Regions from separate parts of the Arthrobacter sp. Y3222053 genome, predicted to be linked through region 1. Evidence: riboswitches for the same ligand, from Rfam matches in the RefSeq annotation. Region 1 holds a riboswitch; the other holds the start of a gene.
The links. Region 1 has a riboswitch for cyclic di-AMP ahead of AC5RUW_RS06605 (LysM peptidoglycan-binding domain-containing protein). Riboswitches for the same ligand answer to the same signal wherever they lie in the genome.
Positions count from the first base shown of each region.

Region 2: it holds a riboswitch for cyclic di-AMP, as region 1 does, so the genes downstream of both, AC5RUW_RS15805 (M23 family metallopeptidase) here and AC5RUW_RS06605 (LysM peptidoglycan-binding domain-containing protein) in region 1, are expected to answer to the same signal.

Region 1 is NZ_JBNHIA010000002.1:515,971-519,854, reverse strand. Features, by position in the region: gene hrpB (ATP-dependent helicase HrpB) at 1-170, shown strand, start outside; gene AC5RUW_RS06605 (LysM peptidoglycan-binding domain-containing protein) at 349-1,239, opposite strand; cyclic di-AMP (ydaO/yuaA leader) riboswitch at 1,243-1,389, opposite strand; gene AC5RUW_RS06600 (TrkH family potassium uptake protein) at 1,767-3,128, shown strand; gene AC5RUW_RS06595 (potassium channel family protein) at 3,121-3,816, shown strand.
Region 2 is NZ_JBNHIA010000008.1:48,623-52,506, forward strand. Features, by position in the region: gene AC5RUW_RS15800 (NlpC/P60 family protein) at 1-686, opposite strand, end outside; cyclic di-AMP (ydaO/yuaA leader) riboswitch at 690-846, opposite strand; gene AC5RUW_RS15805 (M23 family metallopeptidase) at 972-1,628, opposite strand; cyclic di-AMP (ydaO/yuaA leader) riboswitch at 1,738-1,947, opposite strand; gene AC5RUW_RS15810 (iron-dependent transcriptional repressor DtxR) at 2,029-2,724, opposite strand; gene serC (phosphoserine transaminase) at 3,010-3,884, shown strand, end outside.

The DNA.
Region 1 (3,884 bases):
TGCTCTCACCGGCACGGCGGCCGCTGGCGGTCACCGATGACCTGGAGTCCTTCTGGAACGGTCCGTACCGGCAGGTCAGAGCCGAGATGCGTGGACGGTACCCCCGGCATCCCTGGCCGGAGGACCCGTGGTCGGTGCCGGCGACGGCCAGCACCAAGCCGCGGGCGTGATTCGACGCGGTCAGGGCAATGGAGCCGGCCGGGTGAAGGCGGGGCTCCCACGGCTGTTGAGCCGGAACGCCGGTCGCACCGGAACGGCGGTTAAACGAAAACGGACACCCGGCCCCGAAGGGACCGAATGTCCGTTTCCTGCTCCTGCTGTTCCGGCGCCGGGGCGTCGGAGCAGCAGCTACGCTACGCGGTAGTAGGCCGCGCCGGAGCCGACGTTGGCGGAGTTGATGACGGTCTGGTTGCCGTTCCAGCCGCTGTGGATGGCCTGGCCGTCGCCGATGTAGATGGCGATGTGGGCGAAGCCCATGCCGCCGTCGGCGTAGTAGATCAGGTCACCCGGCTGCGGGTCGGACACGGGGGTGCCGTAGGCAGCCAGCTGGGCCGGGGCCAGGTCGCCCACGGAGTGGCCGGCGGCGCGCAGCGCCACCTCGACCAGGACGGTGCAGTCCTGGACGGCGCCCATCTGGGCGTAGGCCGAGTTGAGGATGACCTGATTGGTGGCCGAGGCAGCCGTGGCCGCGGGGGCCGGGGTCACGTCGACGGACTGGGTGCTGAAGGTGCCCAGGTCAGCCGGAGCAGCCGCAGGCGCCGGAGCGGCGTAGGTCTCGGTGTAGGAGGCGGCGGCGTACTCGACCGCTGCCGGTGCGGCGGTGGCCTCGCCGGCGTAGGTGATGACGTCGCCCGGGTAGATGATGGACTCCATGCCCAGCCCGTTCAGGCTGAAGATGCTGTCCAGGCTCACGCCGTAGGTGGCGGCAATCTGGCCGAGGGTGTCTCCGGAAACCACGGTGTGGGTGCCGGCCGGCGCTGTTTCCGCGGCGACGGTCTCCACGGCCGGGGCAGGTGCGGCGGCCACGGGAGCGGCGGGTGCCGCAGCCGGAGCCGGGGTGTAGGAATCGTTGGCGATGACGCCGGCCTGGGCCGGGGCGGCCATGCCGAGCATCAGGCCGGACCCTGCGGCAACTGCGGCAGCGGTTCCTCCGATGGTGCGTCCGCGGCCGAGGGCGGCCTTGGAGATGGTCAGCCAGGCGGAAGTCTCTGCGCGGTGGCGTGCACGGGTATTGGACATGTTGTTACCTCTCCCTGTACCTGCGAGGTGAGCTGTCGGATGCGGATGGGAGTCACCCGGCTGCCGGAAGGCCGGCAAGCTTAACCCCTAGGATTCGTGGAACCCGGAACTGGTTCCCCCGCCCCTGCCATGGTTTTGATCTTTGGACCTCGGAACCGGTGGCAAGGTTCGGTATCCGGCCGAGGGCGCCGCGCTGGGGGAGCGGCACTTGAAGAACACTACACATCGATCACGGTTTGATAACCATTGGATATCGGGTTTGTTATTAAGCTCTCAGAACTTGACGCGGTACCGTCTGCACGATACTCGAAACGTCGTCGCAGGTCAGGTCGGGAGTTCGGGCTGCGGGTCTGCGAAACGCCCGGATTCGCTTCGGCGGCAAAGATTACGGCCTGCCCTTGACCGCATCGTGCGGGAGTGATCCGCTCGACGTGCCGCAGCGCCGTCTCGGGACGGATTGAGCCTTCCTCCACGGGAAGCGCCCGCCTCGCGCTGACTGCGGAGGCGGGCCGCGGTAGCGTCAAAACGTGGCCAGACCCCCGGGCGTGCTCCACGGACATCCCCGCCGCCGTCCTCCTCCTGCCCGGACCGTGCTGGGGGGATTCGCAGCCGCGGCCGCGGCGGGAACAGGGCTGCTCCTTCTTCCCGGCGCCACCGAGGGGCCCGGCGCGGCTGCGTTCATCGAGGCGCTGTTCACGGCGGTTTCCGCGCTCTGCGTCACCGGACTGATCGTCGTCGACACCCCGGGACACTGGAGCAGCTTCGGCGAGGCCGTGATCCTCGTGCTGATCCAGATCGGCGGGCTGGGGGTGATGACCACCGGCGCCGTCATCGGCCTGGCGGTCGCGAGGCGGCTCAGCCTCCGCACCAGGCTCACCGCGGCGGCCGAAGCCGGCGGCGGGCGGCCGGTGAACGCGCCTGCGGTGATCCTCGGCGTCGTCCGCATCACGCTGCTGACCGAGGCCGCCGTCGCGGTGATCCTTACGCTGCAGTTCGGCCTTACCTACCGCATGCCCTTTGGGCAGGCGTTGTGGTACGGGGTTTTCCACGCCGTCTCGGCCTTCAACAACGCAGGCTTTTCCCTGTTCAGCGACAACCTTGCGGGCTTCGCGGCGGATCCGGTGGTCTGCCTGTCCATCAGTGCCGCGGTGATCCTCGGCGGACTGGGCTTCCCGGTGCTGATGCAGCTGCGCCGCCATCTGTTCACGCCGCTGGCCTGGTCGCTGAACACCCGCCTTGTCCTGCTGGGAACGGGAGTGCTGCTGGCGGCCGGCACCCTGCTGGTGCTGCTGGTCGAAAGCGGCAACCCGCGGACCCTGGGACCGCTGAGCTGGCCGGCCCGCCTGCTGGCCGCCTTCTTCCAATCGGTGCAGACGCGCACGGCCGGGTTCTCCAGCATCAACATCGCCGAGATGGATCCACTGTCCTGGCTCGGCATGGATCTCCTCATGTTCATCGGCGGCGGCCCGGCCGGCACGGCCGGAGGCATCAAGGTCACCACCTTCATGGTGCTGGTCTACGTCGTGGCCGCCGAGCTGCGCGGCGGTGCGTCCGTGGCCATGCTCGGCAAGCGGCTCGGCAGCCAGGTACCGCGGGAGGCGATCACCCTGCTGCTGGCGGCGGTCAGCCTGGTCCTGGCCGCAACCGCGTTCCTGATGGCCGTGACTGACTTCGGGCTGGACGTGCTGCTGCTCGAAACCACCTCCGCCTTCGGCACAGTCGGGCTCAGCGCGGGCATCTCCGCCGCCCTCGGGCCGGTCGGGCAGTCCGTGCTGGTCGTGCTGATGTTCATCGGCAGGCTGGGCCCGCTCCTCCTGGCGGCGGGCCTCGCCCTGCGCAGCCGCAGGTCCCTCTACGAGCTGCCGGAAGAGAGGCCGATCATTGGCTAAGCGCAGGCTCCTGCCGGGAAACCGGCCGGCCCGGATGGCGGGGACGGACGCGGTCGCGATCATCGGCCTCGGCAGGTTCGGCCGCTCGGTGGCACTGGAACTGATGGCGAACGGCACGGATGTCCTGGGCATCGACCATCGCCCCCAGGTTATCCAGGCGCTGGACGGCCGGCTGACCTACGTTGTGACGGCCGATGCCACCGACGAACAGGTCCTCCGCGACCTTTCCATCCCTGACTTCGAACGCGTGGTGGTCGCGATCGGCAGCGACGTCGGCATGAGCGTGCTCACCACGTCGCTGCTGCTGCGCTTCGGGATCCCGCAGATCTGGGCGGAGGCGGTCAGCGAAGCGCACGGTACCATCCTCGACCAGCTGGGTATCCGGCATGTGATTTTCCCCGAGTCCGACATGGGGCGGCGGGTCGCCCACCTGGTCAGCGGCGGCGTGCTTGACTACTCGCAGATCGGCGGGGATTTCGCCGTGGTGGAGACGGCGCCCCACCGGGCCATCCGCGATATTCCCCTGCAGCAGGCCGCGATCCTGGACCGCTACGGGGTCGCGGTGGTCGCTGTCCGCAAGGGGACGGGAGCCTGGCGCTTCGTCACGCCGCGGACCGTGCTCGAGGCGGACGACACGGTGCTGGTGGCCGGTCCCGCCGCCAGCGTCGAGAGGTTCGACCGGCTCTAGGCGTACCCGTCCGGCAGCGGCCTGATGGCCGGTTCCACCCGGCGGGAGAACGGACGCGGTGGGCAAGG
Region 2 (3,884 bases), on a different contig from region 1:
AAGCCGCCGCTGATGACCTGGCCGTTGCCGACGTAGATGGCAACGTGGCCCGGGGTGATCACAAGGTCGCCGGGCATTGGCGAACCGACCACGGAGCCGTACGCGTAGAACTGGGCCGGGGCGAGGTCGCCCACGGACTTGCCGGCGGCGCGCAGGGCCTTCTCCACCATGGCGGTGCAGTCCTGTGCGACGCCGATCTGGGAGTAGGCGGAGCCGACCAGGATGTCGGCGACGGCGCTGGCGGCCGGGGCGGCCTGGACGGCGACCTCGGCGGCCGGGGCCGGTGCGGCCTGGGCGGGAGCTGCCGGCGCCGGAGCAGCGGCCTGCTGGACGGCGGTGCGCTCGGCGGCGACGGCGGCAGCCTGCTCTGCTGCTGCCTGCTCGGCGGCTGCCTGCTCGGCGGCGGCGCGCTCGACGGCGCCGGATTCGGAAACAACCTGCTCAAGGCCGGCCAGCTGGAACGGAGCGTCGGCCGGAACGGACAGGGCGCCGCCGCCGGTGACGATGTTCAGGGGCAGGGCCTCAAGTGCCTGGCGCTCGGTGCTCGGGGCGGCCTGGGCCGGGATACCGGCGGCCAGCACGAGGCCGGACGCGGCGGCTACGACGGCAGCCTGGCGGCCAACGGTTGCAAGCGGGCTCGTGGAAGTGCTGGCCGCCCGACGGCGGCCATGGGTGCGTGATGACAAAGCTGTGCCTCTCCCTACGCCTACGAGGTGAGCTGTCGGGTTCGGATGGGAGTCACCCGGCTGGGCGGCGCGAAGCCGCTCAACTTAACCCCAAGGGCACCAAACGGTGCCCGAAAATTGGTTCCCCCGCCCCTGCCATGCGATTGTGCGAACGGACCTCAAACAGTGGCAGAGCTAGGCGATCTGCTCGAGGGTGCCTGGCCGTTGGGGTGCCGGGCACGGTGACGACCCTACAGGAAGCTTTCAGGAATGTCACGTTCCGGTCACAGAACGGTATGTCTGCGGTTACAACCAGCCCAGGGGGTCGACGACGTCGCCGTTTACCATTACCTCAAAATGCAGGTGGCAGCCCGTGGAGGCGCCGGTGGATCCGCTGGCTCCGAGGAGCGCGCCGCGGTCCATCGTGTCCCCTACGGCCACGTGGATCGCGGAGAGGTGGTTGTAGGTGGTCTCGACACCGTTGCCGTGGTCGATGACGACGCGCTGGCCGCCCCCGTACGGGTGCCAGCCGGCGAAGGTGACGGTTCCGGCCGCAGCCGCAGTGACATCCGTGCCGCAGGCCGCTGCAAAGTCCTGGCCCCGGTGGAGCTCTCCGCTCATGCCGGTAATGGGGGACACCCGGTAGCCGAACCCGGACGTGGACACCATTTCGGCGTTGAGGGGCTTGGCCAGCGTTCCCTTGGCGGCGGCCGGGGTGACGGAGGAGGCCGCAGCCGCCACCGTGACCTCCTGCAGGCGGGCCTCGGGGTCGTACCGGCTGCTCAGGCCGGCGCGCTCGAAGCTGACCTGGGCGGCGGGATCAGCCGTGACGGTCTCCTGGACCGCAGCAGCGGCCTGCACCTGCGGTTCCGGCTCGGCCGCTGCTGTGGTAGGAATGGCGACGCTCAGGATGAGGCCGGAGGTCGCCGCCGTAATGGCAACCTTCTGGGCGGTGTCCCCCACGGAGTGGTGCTTGGTTTCGGCCCGCCGGCGTCCGCTCTGGGAGCGCGGGCGCGCAGGTGTTGCCGGGGCAGACGCACGGCGCCTGCCCGAAGCAGCATGCTTCGACAAGTGGTTCCCTCTCTCAAGCCTGCGAAGTTAGCTGTCGGATTCGAGTGGAGAAGCACTCGGCCTCCGGCCGGCAGCACGGCTGTTGCCATGCTGCTTGCTGTGGAGGCTTCACCCCGAGGCAGCGGCTGCTGCCAAAGAATTGGGTCCTCCGCCCCCGCCTGCGAACGGTATGGTGCTCCGGCCCAACGGCAGGGTTAGGCATTTGGGCCGGATAACGATGGTGGTTCAGCGTCGTCAAACACTATAGGGGAACAGCGCCGAAATTTACCATTCCGTTATCGGCGCTGCGGAATCAGCGCTGCGCGACGAAGACGTGGGAAGCCACTTCGGGCGGCAGTTCCAGCGCGCCCTCGATTCCGGGGACACGGACGGAGATGTACCCGCCGACCGTTTCCGCGGTCAGCTCCGCGCCGGGATGCAGGCCGGCCTCGTCCAGCTGGCCCAGCAGCTCGGGATCGACCTGGATGGGCTCGGCAAGCCGCACGAGCTGGTACTTCTGGCCCTCCCCCGCGCCGGCCACGGCCGTGGCGAGCGAGACGGTGTCGGCGGCCGCACCGGGAGCGGGCACGCCGCCAAGCTCCTCCAGGCCGGGGATGGGGTTGCCGTAAGGGGATGCCGTCGGGTGGCCCAGCAGGTCGTAAAGCCGGCGTTCGACGCGCTCGCTCATCACGTGCTCCCACCGGCAGGCTTCGTCGTGGACGTAGGCCCAGTCCAGCCCGATGACGTCCGAGAGCAGGCGTTCGGCCAGCCGGTGCTTGCGCATCACGCCAACGGCTCGGGCCCTGCCCAGTTCGGTGAGTTCCAGCTGCCGGGTGCCCGAGACCACCACCAGCCCGTCACGCTCCATTCGCGCAATGGTCTGCGACACGGTGGGCCCGGAGTGGCGCAGGCGTTCGGCGATCCGGGCCCGCAGGGCGACGATGTTCTCCTCTTCCAGCTCCAGGATGGTCCGCAGGTACATCTCTGTCGTGTCGATGAGATCCGTCATGGCCGGCCGCTCCTTGAAATCGTGCGGAAGAAGTGGGATGCGGGCAGCATCGGCCGCCACAGGTCCCTGGTATGCCCCAAGGTTAGCCCATCGCGACTCAGCCCGGGCAATCACCCGATTGCCGGTTCGCCCCCGGCTTTTCCCGCTCCTGCACGGGAAAAGCCGCAGGCGGAGGCAGTCCTTCCCGACGCCGCTGCGACCCGATTCACAAATGGGCCGGGCCCGCCGCGTGGGGCAGAATGAAAGGGCGAAATGCACTGACGAATCCGCTGGAGCGTAGAGACCATGGGCGAAAACCCCGCACTGACCATTCCCGCCGAACTCCTGCCCCGGGACGGGCGGTTCGGCGCCGGCCCCTCCAAGGTCCGGCCCGAGCAGGTACAGGCCCTGTCGGACGCCGGCGCACGGCTGCTGGGCACCTCGCACCGGCAGGCCCCGGTGCGCAGCCTGGTAGGCAGCATCCGTGAAGGCCTGTCCGCCTTCTTCCGCGCCCCCGAGGGCTATGAAGTGGTCCTCGGGGTCGGCGGTTCCACCGCCTTCTGGGACGTTGCCTCCTTCGGCCTGGTGCAGGAAAAGGCGCAGCACCTGTCCTTCGGCGAGTTCGGATCAAAGTTCGCCGCCGCCACCAACAAGGCGCCGTTCCTCGCCGCGTCTTCGATCCTCAAGGCCGAGCCGGGCACCCGTCCCGAGCCGCAGGCCGAGGCCGGGGTGGACGTCTATGCCTGGCCGCAGAACGAGACCTCCACCGGCGTGGCCGCTCCGGTGAAGCGGGTCGGCGGAGCCGACGACGGCGCGCTCGTCCTCATCGACGCCACGTCCGCGGCGGGCGGCCTGGACGTGGACGTGTCCGAGGCCGACGTCTACTACTTTGCGCCGCAGAAGAACTTTGCCTCCGACGGCGGACTGTGGCTGGGGCTGTTCTCTCCGGCGGCGCTGGAACGCGCGGCGCGGATCAATGCCTCCGACCGCTGGATCCCGGACTTCCTGAACCTGCAGACGGCGATCGACAATTCCCGCCTGAACCAGACCTACAACACCCCCTCGCTGTCCACGCTGGTGACCCTGGACGCCCAGGTGCAGTGGCTCAACAACAGCGGCGGCCTGGAGTTCGCGGCTGCACGGACCGCCGATTCGGCCGGACGGATCTACCGCTGGGCGGA